Regions from separate parts of the Agrobacterium sp. 20P9.1.2 genome, predicted to be linked through region 3. Evidence: predicted binding sites of a transcription regulator. Region 3 holds the regulator's gene; each other region holds the start of a gene.
What was found. The regulator PhoB, encoded in region 3, activates phosphate uptake and scavenging genes when phosphate is short. The targets are predictions, from matches to a motif close to TGTCATNNANCTGTCAT.
Positions count from the first base shown of each region.

Region 1: AC27VJ_RS19465 (esterase-like activity of phytase family protein) is a predicted target of PhoB. The motif match lies at 1,378-1,394, and genes of this name have one in related genera.
Region 2: AC27VJ_RS13965 (YdcH family protein) is a predicted target of PhoB. The motif match lies at 3,162-3,178, and genes of this name have one in related genera.

Region 1 is NZ_JBYOKI010000007.1:212,114-217,629, forward strand. Features, by position in the region: gene AC27VJ_RS19465 (esterase-like activity of phytase family protein) at 1-1,322, opposite strand, end outside; gene hupB (DNA-binding protein HupB) at 1,549-1,842, opposite strand; gene lon (endopeptidase La) at 2,026-4,443, opposite strand; gene clpX (ATP-dependent Clp protease ATP-binding subunit ClpX) at 4,859-5,516, opposite strand, start outside.
Region 2 is NZ_JBYOKI010000004.1:274,211-279,726, forward strand. Features, by position in the region: gene AC27VJ_RS13935 (KpsF/GutQ family sugar-phosphate isomerase) at 1-197, shown strand, start outside; gene AC27VJ_RS13940 (tetratricopeptide repeat protein) at 218-844, opposite strand; gene ykgO (type B 50S ribosomal protein L36) at 946-1,071, opposite strand; gene AC27VJ_RS13950 (5-(carboxyamino)imidazole ribonucleotide synthase) at 1,199-2,290, opposite strand; gene purE (5-(carboxyamino)imidazole ribonucleotide mutase) at 2,287-2,754, opposite strand; gene AC27VJ_RS13960 (YdcH family protein) at 2,801-3,004, opposite strand; gene AC27VJ_RS13965 (YdcH family protein) at 3,239-3,415, shown strand; gene AC27VJ_RS13970 (sulfite exporter TauE/SafE family protein) at 3,516-4,283, opposite strand; gene AC27VJ_RS13975 (thiamine phosphate synthase) at 4,390-5,043, shown strand; gene AC27VJ_RS13980 (tetratricopeptide repeat protein) at 5,052-5,516, shown strand, end outside.
Region 3 is NZ_JBYOKI010000001.1:365,307-370,822, forward strand. Features, by position in the region: gene pstC (phosphate ABC transporter permease subunit PstC) at 1-907, shown strand, start outside; gene pstA (phosphate ABC transporter permease PstA) at 904-2,226, shown strand; gene pstB (phosphate ABC transporter ATP-binding protein PstB) at 2,302-3,117, shown strand; gene phoU (phosphate signaling complex protein PhoU) at 3,205-3,921, shown strand; gene phoB (phosphate regulon transcriptional regulator PhoB) at 4,055-4,738, shown strand; gene AC27VJ_RS01825 (hypothetical protein) at 4,784-5,062, opposite strand; gene AC27VJ_RS01830 (cold-shock protein) at 5,264-5,473, shown strand.

The sequences.
Region 1 (5,516 bases), on a different contig from region 3:
ACCGTGGCGGAGGTAAGCTGCGGATAGGCGGCCTGCCCTTCCGAGCGCTCATAGATCATGACATGCGAACGGGCTGCACCATCTTCAACCAGATCGGCTTCGTTGGCGGTGACCAGCAGGTTGCGCGATGGAATGGCGACTGCACCTTCAGGCGAAATCCCCGATGGGAGGATTTGCGTCAGCTGCGGCTCTGCGCCCGTGTCCTTGTAGACGCCAACGACAGATGCGCGTTCGGCCAGAACGAAGAAATACTTGTCGTTGCCGAATGTTGCTGCTTCCAGACCTTCAGGCTCGATGCCCTTGGCCTTGGAGCGCTTTTCAGGATAGTGGCCGATGGCCGCAACAGCATGTTCGAAGGAAGAGCCAGCTTCGTAAAGCAGCTTGCCGGTCTTGTCGAAAATGGTAAAGCTGCGCGAACCGCCCTGCCAGTCGCCTTCATTGGCGATGACGATACGGTCATTGTCCAGCCACTTCACGGCATCCGGCTCGCGCTTGCGGGCGTCCTGGCTGTCGGTGAACTTCAGCTGGCCATCGGTCTTGGTGTCGATGCCCTTCAGATCGACAGTGCCTGCGGAAAAGTGGCTCGTGACCTTGCCGCTTTTGCCATCAACGATGACGATATGGTTGTTTTCCTGAAGCGTCAGGGCAATTTCACCATTGGCATTGATGGAAACGAATTCAGGCTCTGGATCTTCCGGTGAAATTTCAGCAAGACCGGTGACATCGATCTTCTTCAGCGCCGAGCAATCCGGTGCGCCATTCTTGAGACCGATGGTGACGAGGAAGCCGGCAGGCATCTGCGGCAGCGCGCCGTCATTGACCTCTTCATCACGCTCGTTTTCGATGGCGATGGCCACGAAGCTCTTGTCCGGGGAAACCGCAACAGAATCCGGCTGGCCGCCGAGGTCGCAGCTGGCTTCGATCTTGCGGGTGGCGATATCGACTGTCACCAGCTTGCCAGCTGGCTTGACGTAGCTTTCGGACGTGTTGACACCAGCCAGAACCTTGGTGCCGGACACAGCAACCGATGTCGGCTCGCCATCCATCATCAAAGCGCCGAGCGCCTTTGGTGCCTTGGCATCCTTGATGTCGACAAAGCCGATGCCGCCCAGCGGGCTGTCGGAATAGATCAGCGTATTGCCGTCTTCACTAGCCGTGACGATTTCCGCCGACGTGATCGTCTTCTCTTCCTTGTCGGAAGGAAGGTTCAGAGCGACAGGAAACGATGAGATGCGGTTGAAAACCTGCTCGGCGGCGACTGGAAATGCGGCAGAAGCAAAAAGCGCCGCGGTCAGCGCAGCACTCGAAAAACGAAATGTCATGATGTCCCCTTCAGTGCACTGGAAAAATGCATGACTGGGCTTTTGCGACATGGACGTGACAGGGAAATGACAATGAGAAGGTGCTGATAAACAAAAAGCCCGGCTCAAGGCCGGGCTCTCTGCATTTCGATGGCGTCATTTCGCAAAACTGCGCAAAGAGCCAAAATCATTCCTCGTATATCTGAGCACTGTTCGCACGCCGCAGGCGCAAACAGCTCAGGAAAACTTAGGAGTTAACAGCGTCCTTCAGGCCCTTGCCTGCGGAGAACTTTGGAACGTTGCGAGCCGGAATATCGACTTCTGCACCCGTGGATGGGTTACGGCCCTTGGAGGCTTCACGACGGCTTACGGTGAAGCTGCCGAAGCCAGCGAGACGGATGTCGCCACCGGCCTTCAATTCGCTCTGGACGGTTTCGAATACTGCGTCGACGGCAGAAGCGGCATCAGCCTTGGTGAGACCAGCCTTTTCGGCAACTGCAGAAACGAGCTCGTTCTTGTTCATGTTTCCACCCCTTTCAATGGTATGAAACGACTCAAATTGGATCGGCGCAGAATACTTATCTATTCGCGCACCGCCACCCAAAAGCGCTGGAATGGCCTGAAAAACAAGGGGTCTCGCGTTCTTTTCACAAAAAAGGCTGGCATTTCTGCCAGCCTTTCAACGATTTTGTGCTAATTTAGCACCAACGCCGACGATCGCTTATCAATGTGCGATTGTCTGGCTACCGTCATCCACGCCTTCAACAGTTGCAATGACTGGCGTCTCGATGCTGCCATCCCACTCGATGGGCTCAGGCATACGCACCAGCGCATGCTGCAGAACCTCACCCATGCGGGCAACCGGGATGATTTCCATCTCGTTTTTGACGTTGTCAGGGATATCCGCCAAGTCCTTGGCGTTTTCTTCCGGGATCAACACCTTCTTGATACCGCCGCGAAGAGCCGCCAGCAGCTTTTCCTTCAGGCCACCAATCGGCAGGACGCGACCGCGAAGCGTGATTTCGCCCGTCATCGCGACGTTCTTGTCCACGGCAATACCGGTCATGATCGACACGATGGCGGTTGCCATGGCCACACCGGCGGAAGGACCATCCTTCGGTGTCGCACCTTCCGGTACGTGAACGTGAATGTCCGACTTGTCGAAACGTGGAGGCTCGATGCCGAAATCAACCGCGCGCGAGCGGACATAGGATGCCGCTGCCGAAATGGATTCCTTCATCACTTCCTTCAGGTTACCGGTCACGGTCATACGACCCTTGCCCGGCATCAAGACGCCTTCGATCGTCAGAAGCTCGCCGCCCACTTCGGTCCAAGCAAGACCTGTAACGACGCCGACCTGATCTTCACGCTCGGCTTCGCCATGGCGATACCGTGGAACGCCGAGATAGTCCTCAATGTTGGCAGCCGTGACGACAACCGACGTGGACTTGCCCTTGATGATCTCGGTCACGGCCTTACGTGCCAGCTTCATTAATTCACGCTCGAAGTTACGAACGCCGGCTTCACGCGTGTACTGCTGGCTGATGGCCATCAGGGCGTCGTCGCTGACGGAGAATTCCTCCGGGCGCAGCGCATGTTCCTTGATTGCCTTGGGCAGCAGGTGACGCTTGGCGATTTCGCGCTTTTCGTCTTCCGTGTAACCAGCAATACGGATGACTTCCATACGGTCCATCAATGGACCTGGAATGTTCAGCGTATTGGCTGTGGTGACGAACATCACGTCCGACAGGTCATATTCCACTTCGAGATAGTGGTCCATGAATGTGGAGTTCTGTTCCGGATCCAGTACCTCCAGCAGAGCGGACGATGGATCGCCACGGAAATCCTGTCCCATCTTGTCGATTTCATCGAGCAGGAAGAGCGGATTTGCCTTCTTTGCCTTCTTCATCGACTGGACGATCTTGCCCGGCATGGAGCCGATATAGGTACGACGGTGACCACGGATTTCCGCTTCGTCACGAACGCCACCCAGCGCCATGCGGACATATTCACGGCCAGTTGCCTTAGCGATGGACTTCGCAAGCGATGTCTTACCAACGCCTGGCGGACCCACGAGGCACAGGATCGGGCCACGGATTTTCGTCGCACGGGCCTGTACGGCCAGATACTCGACGATGCGTTCCTTGACCTTGTCGAGACCGAAATGGTCCTGCTCGAGAACGGTTTCGGCAGCGTTGAGGTCCGTCTTGATCTTGGACTTCTTGCCCCAAGGCAGACCGATCAGCCAATCCAGATAGTTGCGCACGACGGTTGCTTCCGCAGACATCGGGCTCATCTGGCGCAGCTTCTTCATTTCAGCTTCCGCCTTTTCGCGGGCCTCCTTGGAGAGCTTGGTCTTGGCAACGCGTTCTTCCAGCTCGGCCATCTCGTCACGGCCATCCTCGCCGTCACCGAGTTCCTTCTGGATCGCCTTCATCTGCTCGTTCAGGTAATATTCGCGCTGGGTCTTCTCCATCTGGCGCTTGACGCGCGAGCGGATACGCTTTTCGACCTGAAGAACGGAAATCTCGCCTTCCATGAAGCCGAGCGCCTTTTCAAGACGCTGCTTCACGCTCACCGTTTCCAGCATTTCCTGCTTCTCGGTGATCTTGATGGACAGGTGCGATGCGACAGTATCGGCGAGTTTGGAATAGTCGTCGATCTGACCGGCGGCACCAACCACCTCAGGCGAAATCTTTTTGTTGAGCTTCACATAGCTTTCGAACTCGGACACGACAGAACGCGACAGAGCTTCGATCTCGACCGTATCTTCTTCCGGCTCAGCCAGAAGAACGGCGGTGGCTTCGTAGAAGTCCTCACGACCGGTGTACTCTTCGATCTTGGCGCGGCCCTTGCCTTCGACCAGAACCTTCACGGTACCGTCGGGCAGCTTCAGCAACTGCAGGACATTGGCAACCGTGCCGACGCGGTGAATGGCCGACGTGTCTGGGTCATCATCGCTGGCATTGATCTGGGTCACAAGCATGATCTGCTTGTCGGAGCCCATGACCTCTTCCAGTGCACGAATGGATTTTTCCCGGCCGACGAACAGCGGAACGATCATATGCGGGAAAACGACAATGTCGCGCAGAGGGAGTACGGGATATGTACCGCCAGATGCAGCAGACGTAATGTTCGTCATATCATTTCCTTTCAATGGTCCCCTTGGGAGGGACGCCTGCCGGACTTTCTTTGGGAGTTTCCGGCATATTCTTTGTCGTGACTGAAAGTGGAGTTCGTCACCGTCATTTTCAAGTCACAAGAGCAGATACCCTTCCGCTTGGGTCAGGATAGATCTCGAATACGCAATACGTCACAATACGCGTCACACTTTCCGTCATTCGCCCGCCTCGTGGCGAATCGGAAAAACAGCGAACGTTCAAAAAAACGTCATATCGCGCTGCAAATCACTTCTAAAACTTTATCAGGAAAGCGCAATCCGCTCCAAACGCAAAATCGGATCGCACCGCGATAATGCGACCTTTCCCGTGCATAACACGCAAAAAAGGCCCCCCGGAGGCGAGCCTTTCAATCTTCCGTCAACAGCCGTCCCGCACTTAAGCCGAAACGTTGGCCTTCTCTTCCTGACGATCCGCGTAGATGTAGAGCGGACGGGCAGCACCGCTGACGACTTCGTCAGAGATGACAACCTCGCGAACGCCTTCCAGCGTCGGCAGTTCGAACATGGTGTCGAGCAGGATCTTTTCCATGATCGAACGCAGACCACGCGCACCGGTCTTACGGGTGATTGCCTTGCGGGCAATTTCGCGCAGAGCATCGCCCTGGAATGTCAGTTCGACGTCTTCCATCTCGAACAGGCGCTGATACTGCTTGATCAGAGCGTTCTTCGGCTCCGACAGAATCTGGATCAGCGCATCTTCATCCAAGTCCTCGAGCGTTGCCAGAACTGGCAGACGACCGATGAATTCAGGGATGAGACCGAACTTGACCAGATCTTCCGGCTCCAGTTCACGCAGCACTTCGCCAACACGACGATCGTCTTCCGCCTTTACCGTTGCGCCGAAACCGATGGAGGTCTTTTCGCCACGGGCAGAAATGATCTTGTCGAGGCCTGCGAAGGCACCGCCGCAGATGAACAGGATGTTTGTCGTATCCACCTGCAGGAATTCCTGCTGCGGATGCTTGCGGCCACCCTGCGGAGGAACGGATGCGACCGTGCCTTCCATGATCTTCAGAAGCGCCTGCTGAACGCCC
Region 2 (5,516 bases), on a different contig from region 3:
CGCGCAATCTCTCTGAATTGGTTGTCGATGACATCATGACCACGAAGCCGAAGACGGTGGCGAAAAGCGTGCTGGCAACGGCAGCCCTGGCGACGCTTGAAAAGCATCACATCGGTGCACTGATCGTGGTGGATGAAGACAACCGCCCTATCGGCCTCGTGCATTTCCACGATCTATTGCGCATCGGCGTGGCGTAACCGCCACTCATCACTACAGGTTAGCTGCGTGTTCCGGCGAGCTTTTCTGAAAGGTCGCTGGCTTCCTTCTGCGCTTCCTTATCTGCCGGGTAGAGCGCCAGATATTGCTCCCAGACTTTCAGCGCCAGTTCGTTGCGCTCCGTGCTTTCGAGAATATTGGCTAGGCTTGCCAGCGCCGGGAAATAGCGCGGCTCTTTTTCCAGAGTCTGGTTGAGGTCCGACATGGCCTTGCGGGTGTCGCCATCGGCAAAATGGACGAGCGCGCGACGATACCAGGCCTGGGCGTAGTCCGGATCGAGCAGAATCGCCTGATCGAGAAAATCGTAAGCTGCGGCCTTACGTTTCTCGTCGGCGGCCTCTTCGGACCACTTCATCAAAAGATTGATGGTGGCACTGCCGGAATCATTCCATTCGCCGACGATTTCGTTGGCGATCACGCGCGCTTTCTGGGCGTCACGCTCTTTCTTCAGATTGGCAAACAGGTTGCCGACAGAATCACCGGGGATCGCTTGCGGCTGTGCCGCGCTGTTACCAGCTTTGGTTTCCGTCACGGGCTCTGCGGCGTGAAGCGGAGAAAAACCGGCGGAGGTCAAGGCGGTCAGGCCAAGCACGGCAGCGAAAAGGGCGTGGAAATGAAATTGGCGCATGCGAATAGAGTAATCCGCCTGCGCCAATTATGGAATCAAATTCTGTATGCTATCAACAATGTGATCCGCCTTTAGCAGACGGAACGCCTTGCGATCCACGATCAGCCCTGACGAGCCTTGAAGCGTGGGTTCAGCTTGTTGATGATGTAGACGCGGCCCTTGCGGCGAACCAGACGGTTATCGCGGTGACGGGCCTTAAGCGCTTTGAGCGAGTTCTTGATCTTCATTTTTCTGGTCCGCAGTTTGGCGCGACGTCTTTTGCCACGCGTAGCTAAACAATCAAAAGCGCGCTACGAGGGCGCGCCTTTTTCGGTTGGCAGGCAAATACCTCGTCAGTCTTTGCCTGTCAACACGTCAAGGAGTCTTTTGCCGGGAAAGACTTGGTTTTCCGGGGTTCGTCAGCTGTGTGACGTGGCCCATCTTGCGGCCCGCACGCGCTTCGGTCTTGCCGTAGAGATGCACGAGGCAATCAATTTTCGAAAGCCATTGCGGCACGTCATTTATGTCGTCACCGATCAGATTGGTCATGACGCAATCGGAATGACGATGGGTTGCGCCGGGTGAAAGCCCGGCCACGGCGCGAATATGCTGCTCAAACTGCGAAACCACACAGGCGGCTTCCGTCCAGTGCCCGGTATTGTGCACGCGCGGCGCCATCTCGTTGGCCACCAGCAATCCATCCGGCAGGACGAAGAACTCGATGCCGACGACACCGACATAATCCAGCGCGGCCAACAGCTTTTCAGCTGATTCCGTGGCCACCGACGTTGCCTGCTCTGAAAGCTGTGCCGGGACAGTGGACGTGTGTAGAATGCCGCCTAGATGCACGTTTTCCGCCGGGTCGTAGCAGGTGACAGTGCCGTCCTGAAAACGTGCGGCAATGATGGAGACTTCACGCTCGAAGGCCACGAAGCTTTCGAGGATCAGCGGCACGCCGCCCAGCGCGTCGAATGCACCGGTCAGGTCTTCGCCGCCCTTGAACACGCGCTGGCCCTTGCCATCATATCCCATGCGGCGGGTCTTCAGCACGCCCTTGCCGCCAAAATCGGAAAGCGCTGCTTCCAGCCCGGCCTGATCGTCCACCTGACGGAAATCGGCGGTGGGAATGCCGCAATCATTGAGGAACCGCTTTTCCGTCAACCGGTCCTGCGAGGCATTCAAGGCCTGTGCCGGTGGATAGACGGGAACGGAAGCGGCCAGCGTCTGCGCGGCGACGACGGGCACGTTCTCGAATTCATAGGTTACGACATCGCAAACGCTTGCGAGTTCCGCCAGCGCTTTTTCGTCGTCATAGGCAGCAACGATCTGGCGGTTGCAGACCTGCGATGCCGGACAGTCGGCCTGTGGCTCCAGAACGATGGTGCGGAAGTTGAGGCGGGCAGCCGCCATGGCCAGCATGCGGCCAAGCTGGCCGCCACCGATAATGCCGATGGTTCCAGACTTCATTGCGGGGTGTCCATGGGGTATTCGGCAATGGCCGCCGTCTGGCGGGCGCGATATTCATCCAGCCGGTCGGCCAGATCTTCGTCAGAGAGCGCCAGAACCGCAGCGGCCAGAAGGGCTGCGTTGATTGCACCGGCTCTGCCGATGGCAAGCGTGCCAACGGGAATGCCGGCGGGCATCTGCACGATGGAATAGAGACTGTCCTGCCCGGACATGGTTTTGGATTGCACGGGAACACCGAACACCGGCAGTGGCGTCAGCGCCGCCGTCATGCCCGGAAGGTGGGCCGCACCACCGGCACCCGCGATGATGACCTTGAAGCCTTCGTCGCGTGCACCGCTGGCAAAGCTGAACATCCGCTCTGGTGTGCGGTGGGCGGAAATGATGCGCGCTTCATATTCCACATCAAGCGCGTCCAGCGTATCGGCGGCGTTTTTCATGGTTTCCCAGTCGGACTGGCTTCCCATGATGATGGCGACGGGCGGTGTCTCTGTGCTCAACGGTCTCTCCGTCTCAGGCAATGATATCGGGGATGATCTGGTCTTCGATCTGGGTCATCTTGTCCTTGATGACCAGCTTTTTCTTTTTCATGCGTTGAATGCGCAATGCTTCGCAGTTGGTCTGGATCATCGCATTGATTGCCGCATCGTAGTCTTCGTGCTCTTGCCGCAGTCTTGCCAGCGCAAGCCGAACATCAGCATGGTCCTGATCGGGCATCTCTCTATCCCCATATGATACAACCGGACCGCTATCCGGCCATTTTGTTGTCGGTCTTCGTGCCTGTACCACCAAATCACGGTAACGGGAAGTTTCCCTTGCGACCATTTTGCCCAACTATTGCCTTGATTCCTCCTTCGACAATCGCGGCGTTCCATGTCACATTGCCGTCGTAAACCTGAAACTCCAGCGATGGAGCGCTGGAGGTAGGTTCAACAAGGAAGGACGTGCCGCATGACCATTCAGGCTCATATTGCATCGCTCGAAAAGAAACACGGTGCTCTTGAGGAGGAGCTCGAAGATATTCTTGCTTCCCCCTCCTCAGATGATCAGCAGATTGTGGACTTGAAACGCAAAAAACTGCGCCTGAAGGATGAGATGCAGAGGCTACAGGCCTCGACAAGGCATTAATTGACAAAATGTCTGCCAGCTTCACGATTGAAGCGGCTTGAAAATTCGGCCCTGGTTGCTCTCGCGATCAGGGCCTTTTGATGTCTAGGGATTACGGGTCTCAGATTGGCAGTCCGTCCCATAAAAGTTTCAGCGCCGCCATGAAGGCCATGGCGTACATCAGCGGGTAGAACACGGCTGGTTTCATGTATTTCACGACTTTTGCCCCGGCAAAGGTCGCAATCATGGCCACCGGCAACAGCATGGCGGATGTTGTCAGATTGGTCGCGTCCAGCGCGCCAAGGGCGAAATAGGGTATGAGTTTGATGGCGTTCATGATCGCGAAAAAGCGAACGCTCATGCCGGTATAGACCTTCGGGTCCAGTTTTAGCGGCAGCACGTAAATCTGGAAGGGCGGGCCACCCGCATGGGCCACGAAGCTTGCGTAACCCGAAAGACTGGACCAGATGGTGGCCAGGACCGGACGTTGTCCTTTCGCGGGTGTTTCCTGTGCGCCGCGAGCGGTTTTGAAGGCCTCGTAGAAATAGCGCAGGACGAAAATGATCGTCACGCTTGCCACAACGAGGCGCATCGCATCCGGCGAAATCATGCTCGACATCGCCCAGCCCAGCGTTATTCCGGCAATGGCGCCGGGAAGCATGATCAGCAGGGTCTGGCGATGGTTATATTTGCGCCAGGCAATCAGCGCCACAATATCCATCACCACCAGAATGGGCAGAAAGATCGCGGCGGCCTGTACCGGCGGCACGGCGAGCGCCATCAAAGGCACGCCCATCAATGCCAAAGCGCCGCCCAGCCCGCCCTTGGAAAGGCCGACGAGGATGACTGCGGGAATGGCGACGAGAAAGAAATGGAAATCAGTCAGCATGGATGGACAGTTGATCCTTTCGCCTGTCCGGTCTATCGGAATTAGAACATGAAAACGAGTGCAGATTGCGCGCGAAGCGTCCTCTCTGCGGAAAATGGATAATTCGATGAGTGCACCTGAAGATCGCTGCCGCCTCGTTCTGATCGTTCCAGCAAACGACGATGCTGCAAATCAGGCCAAGACTCTGGAAGATGCGCTGCGCGGCGGCGACGTCGCCTCCGTCATCATTCCGCAATATGGGCTGGATGATGGCGCTTTCCAGAAACTGGTCGAGACGCTAGTTCCGATCGTTCAGGAAGCCGGTGCTGCAGCGCTGGTGGCAGGCGACAGCCGTGCTGCAAGCCGTTCCAAGGCAGATGGCCTGCACGTCGTCGGCAATGCCGAGGCGCTTTCCGAAGCCGTGGAGAATTTTTCACCCAAGCTGATTGTTGGCGGCGGCAATGCGGATGATCGCCACAAGGCGCTGGAGCAGGGCGAGTGTACGCCCGATTACATGTTCTTCGGCAAGCTGGAAGGCGATATCAAGCCGGAAGCGCACCCCAAGAACCTCGCGCTTGGCGAATGGTGGGCTTCGATGATCGAAATTCCGGCCATCGTCATGGGCGGTTCGGATGTCGCCTCTGTTGTTCCCGTTGCCGAAACCGGTGTGGAATTCGTGGCGCTTCGTCTGGCCGTATTCAGCCATGTCGGTGGGGCCGCCCAGGCGGTTGCAGAAGCGAATGCGTTGCTTGACGAAAAAGCGCCACGGTTTGGCGGTTGATACAGGCGATGATCGCTCGCTCTTTGTCTTTTCGTTTGTCCGTCTCTGCCCTTGCCATCGTCTGGGCAGCGATGCCGCATGTGGTGTTGGCGCAAAACCCGCAGCCGCAGCAGCCGGCTCTTTTGCCCGGTCTTGAGAATCAGGCCCCGGCAGGCGATGTGACACCGACGGAAGACGATACGGATTTTGGCCCCGCGGCTCCGGCTGGCCCGGAGGTGCTGTCGCGCCCGTCGGATGAGAATGCGGAACCAATCCGCAAGGGGCGAGTGATTTCTGAAGAGCAGAAGGATTTGCAGCCATCTGGAGGCGTCAATGTCTACCAGCGCATGGGTGCCGATCTTCCCGCTCTTCCGCCCGAGAAGAAATTTACCGGCAAGGTCGATGAGGCTTACGGCCACTACCAGCGCGGCGAATATGTGCAAGCGCTGGACAAGGCGCTGGCCCGCGCCCAGAACGGTGACGCCGTCGCTCAG
Region 3 (5,516 bases):
GGCGGCACTGCTGCTGGCATCCTCCATCGCCATTCTCACCACCATCGGTATCGTTTTGTCGATGCTGACCGAAGCCATTCAGTTCTTCAACATGGTGCCGGCCTACCAGTTCTTTTTCGGAACAGTATGGGACCCGCGCTTTGCCGCTGCCGGTTCCACCGAAAGCGCCGGTCAGTTCGGTCTCATTCCGCTTCTGGCAGGTACGCTCTATATCGGCTTCGTGGCCATGCTGGTTGCCGTGCCGGTCGGCCTGTTCTCGGCCATCTACATGGCGGAATATGCCAGCCCACGCTTCCGCTCCGTGGCAAAGCCGCTGCTGGAGGTTCTGGCGGGCATCCCGACCATCGTCTACGGCTTCTTCGCCCTGACGACCGTCGGTCCGTTCCTTCGCGATATTTCCTCGCAGATCAACGGCCTGACAACGGGCGACTACACCAACTTCATCCAGGCGCAGAGCGTTATCACCGCTGGCTTCGTCATGGGCATCATGTTGATCCCATACGTGTCTTCGCTGTCGGACGATATCATCACCGCCGTTCCCCGCACGCTGCGTGACGGCTCGCTGGGCCTTGGTGCAACGCGCTCGGAAACGGTCAAGAAGGTCATTCTGCCAGCGGCCCTTCCAGGCATCGTCGGCGCCATTTTGATGACTGCCTCGCGCGCCATCGGCGAAACCATGATCGTTGTTCTGGCCGCCGGTGTTGCCGCCCGCCTTCAGCTCGATCCGTTCGAGCCGATGACAACGGTGACGGTCAAGATCGTCAGCCAGCTGACGGGCGACCTTGAATTCACCTCGCCACAGACACTGGTTGCCTTTGCGCTTGGCATCACCCTCTTTGCCATCACGCTTTGCCTCAATATCTACGCGCTCTATATTGTGCGCAAATACCGGGAGCAGTACGAATGACCGACGTCGTTACTCCGGGCTTTACCGCCCCAGCCGCAACGAAGAAGGTCCGTCGCGATATCGGCATCAAGCGCCGTTACGCCGCCGAGCGCCGCTTCCGGACTTACGGCCTTGCCGCCATCTCCTTCGGCCTTCTGTTCCTTTTCCTGCTTCTCTGGTCCGTCGTCGGCAAAGGCTATACGGCGTTCCAGCAGACCATGATCACCGTGCCGGTCGAGTTCTCGCAGCAGATCATCGATCCCGACAACGTCCGTGCCCAGAACCCTGCCAAGCTGATGACCGCGAACTACCCCGTGATTGCCCGCAATGCGGTGGCAAAGGCACTCGGCGTGTCCCTGGATGACCGCGATGGCCTTCGTGCCGTCAATGCGATGATCTCCGACAGCATTCGTGGACAGTTGCGCGATCTGGTGGTGGCCGATCCTAGCATCGTCGGCACGACGCGCACCGTGGCCCTCTTGGCTTCAGGCGATCTTGATAGCGTGGTCAAGGGTCAGGTCGATGTGTCCGTCAATGAGCAGAACCGTCGCATCTCCGACCAGCAACTCGTCTGGGTCAAGAAACTGACCGAAGCGGGCCAACTGGCCAAGGAGTTCAACACCGGCATCTTCTTTAACGGCGCATCCAGCCGTCCGGAAGCCGCAGGTGTCGGCGTGGCGTTGATCGGCTCCTTCTACATGATGCTGATCGTGCTGGTTCTGTCGCTGCCCATCGGCGTCGCCGCTTCCATCTATCTGGAAGAATTCGCACCGAAGAACCGCCTGACGGACCTGATCGAAGTCAATATCAACAACCTCGCCGCCGTTCCGTCCATCGTTTACGGTCTGCTCGGCCTGTCGGTCTTCATCAACTTCATGGGCTTCCCACGCTCGGCCTCGTTGGTCGGTGGCTTCGTCCTGACGCTGATGACGCTGCCCACCATCATCATCGCTACTCGTGCGGCGCTGAAGGCGGTGCCGCCATCCATCCGCGCCGCTGCCCTTGGCCTTGGCGCTTCGAAAATGCAGACCATCTTCCACCATGTGCTGCCACTGGCCATGCCCGGAATTCTCACCGGCACCATCATCGGCCTGGCACATGCCCTTGGCGAAACCGCACCGCTGCTGCTCATCGGCATGGTCGCCTTCGTCGCGAATTATCCGACAACGCCAATGGATCCGTCCACGGCCCTGCCGGTGCAGATTTACATGTGGGCGAACGAAGCAGAACGTGCCTTTGTCGAGAGAACATCAGGCGCTATCATCATCCTGCTTATGTTCCTCATCGTCATGAATGTGGGAGCAATCCTGTTGCGTCGCCGCTTCGAGCGTCGTTGGTAAACCTTACTTAGGGAAAATCGGGTCACCGGTTTTCCAGCCAGCATGCGATGTAACAAACACCGGGAGCTTGAGGCTATGAATATGTTGTCGGAAGCAGCAGTTGAAAAGGCGCTGGACAAGAAAATGAATGAAGTAACATACAAGATGATCGGCAAGGACGTTTCCGTTTATTATAGCGAGAAGCGTGCCCTTTACGATGTGAACCTCAATGTGCGTGAAAACACCGTGACGGCGCTCATCGGACCGTCTGGCTGTGGCAAGTCCACTTTCCTGCGCACGCTGAACCGCATGAACGACACCATCGACAGTTGCCGCGTTACCGGCAAGATCACGCTCGATGAAGACGATATATACGATCAGACGATCGACGTGGTGGAACTGCGCGCCCGCGTCGGCATGGTGTTCCAGAAGCCGAACCCTTTCCCGAAGACGATCTACGAAAACATCGCCTACGGTCCCCGCATCCATGGTCTGGCCCGCAACAAGGCGGATATGGATCAGATCGTCGAGTCCAGCCTTCAGAAGGCCGGTCTGTGGAACGAAGCCAAGGATCGTCTGCACGAATCCGGCACCGGCCTGTCCGGCGGTCAGCAGCAGCGTCTGTGCATCGCCCGCGCCATTGCGGTTTCTCCAGAAGTCATCCTCATGGATGAGCCCTGCTCGGCGCTGGACCCGATTGCAACCGCCAAAGTCGAAGAACTGATCCACGAGCTGCGCGCCAATTACACCATCGTCATCGTTACCCACTCCATGCAGCAGGCAGCCCGCGTGTCGCAGCGAACCGCCATGTTCCATCTGGGCCATCTGGTGGAAGAAAACGACACCGATAAGATGTTCACCAACCCGGATGACCAGCGCACGCAGGACTATATCATGGGTCGCTTCGGCTGATCTGACGCTGGTTCAAACCCTTCGCATGGCACCGCTTGAGCCCAACTGGGCTTGCGGGCCAGTGCATCGAAACTGGAGACTTCGAACATGTCGACACATTCCCATATTATGTCCGCCTATGATGATGAACTGAAGTTCCTCACCCGCCGCATCGCCGAAATGGGTGGTCTGGCTGAACAGATGTGCGCTGATGCGGTGCGGGCGCTGGTCAATTCCGATGCAGCGCTGGCCCAGAAGGTCATCTCTGATGATACGATCCTCGATCACGCCGAGCGCGAGATCGGCGACAAGGCCATCGTCACCATCGCCAAGCGTCAGCCTATGGCGGCCGACCTTCGCGAAATCATCGGTTCGCTGCGCATTGCCGCCGATCTGGAGCGCGTAGGCGACCTTGGCAAGAACACCGCCAAGCGCGTCATTGCCGTTGCTGGCACGGGCGTTCCGCGCAAGCTGGCCCGTGGTCTCGAGCATCTGTCGGAACTGGCACTGGTGCAGCTGAAGGAAGTGCTGGACGTCTATTCCACACGTTCCGTAGAAAAGGCGCAGGCCATCCGCGAGCGCGACGAAGAGATCGACGCCATGTACACCTCGCTGTTCCGCGAGCTGTTGACCTACATGATGGAAGATCCGCGTAACATCACCACCTGCACGCATCTGCTGTTCTGCGCAAAGAACATCGAGCGCGTTGGCGACCATGCGACCAATATCGCAGAAACCATCTACTACATGGCCACCGGCAGCCAGCCGGAAGGCGAGCGTCCGAAGGACGATAGTTCCAACACGCTCGGTGCAGTAACCGAGTAAGTTTTACAGCATCGGCACTTTGGATCGGAAACGATCTTCGGAATGCCGATGTGTAGATCAACAGGCCAGAGCGTCCGTGATGCGTCCAAATGAACGCATGGCGCTCTGGTAAGACTGGCGGAGTCCCAAGCCTATGGTGCCGAAAATCGCAGTTGTCGAAGATGAAGAGGCTTTGAGTGTTCTTCTTCGTTACAATCTGGAATCCGAAGGTTACGATGTCGACACCATTCCCCGTGGCGACGAGGCGGAAATCCGCCTGCAGGAGCGGACGCCGGATCTGCTGATCCTGGACTGGATGCTGCCGGGCGTTTCCGGCATCGAATTGTGCCGTCGCCTGAGAATGCGCCCCGAGACCGAACGCCTGCCGATCATCATGTTGACGGCACGCGGTGAGGAAAGCGAGCGCGTGCGCGGACTGGCCACGGGCGCAGACGACTATGTGGTCAAGCCCTTCTCCACGCCGGAACTGATGGCGCGCGTCAAAGCCATGCTGCGTCGCGCCCGCCCGGAAGTTCTGTCGTCTGTCCTGAAATGCGGTGACATCGAGCTGGATCGCGAAACGCATCGTGTTCACCGCAAGACCCGCGAAGTGCGCCTCGGACCAACCGAATTCCGCCTGCTGGAGTTCCTGATGGTCTCTCCCGGCCGCGTCTTCTCCCGCTCGCAACTTCTCGACGGCGTCTGGGGTCACGATATCTATGTGGACGAACGCACGGTCGATGTTCATGTCGGTCGTCTGCGCAAGGCTCTGAACTTCTCCAACATGCAGGATGTGATCCGCACCGTTCGCGGCGCTGGCTATTCTATGGAAGCCTGACGGGCGGCTCCATCACTGATCTTTCGCACAATGCGCGCTGTTGCCTCACCGGGTCAACGGCGCGCGTTTTGTATTTTTGCGCAGCTTAGGCAGGAATGTGTACGAGAAGGGGAGCCATCTCCAGCCGGTCACGAAGATATATTTTTGACCCCTTTGAACTGGTTTGCGCCAGAAGTTGCGGATGGAAAGGGGAGGCGGGGATATCCGCTTGCCGCGCAGTTTTCCTGAGTAAAAACAAAGGGCAGGTAAATTTTCAAAATTGAAAATCCAGCACGGATTATTATATTTCTGAAGAGGCTGCTGCGTTGCAAGATAAACGCTCATTTCAATGATCTGAAATTTAAAGTTTGACTATCCGGTCATAACCCTCTATCACTGGTTTATCGATATTTTGCTTGCTGAGCTTTGGTTGCCGCGCGATTAGCACCGCGTTTTGAACTAACCCTTTCCTTCAAAAAAATCGCTATACTCGCACACAGGGCGTCAGTTCTGTGATCTATAACTTATGCTTTGAAAGGGTTCATTATGACCACAGGCACAGTAAAATGGTTTAACTCCACCAAGGGCTTCGGCTTCATTCAGCCAGACAACGGCGGCACAGACGCATTCGTACACATCTCCGCTGTAGAGCGTGCAGGTATGCGCGAAATCGTTGAAGGCCAGAAGCTGAGCTACGACCTTGAGCGCGACAACAAGTCGGGCAAAATGTCGGCCTGCAATCTCCAGGCTGCTTAATACGGACTCCGCTTTCCTTTGACCACGGATGTACTGGCACTGT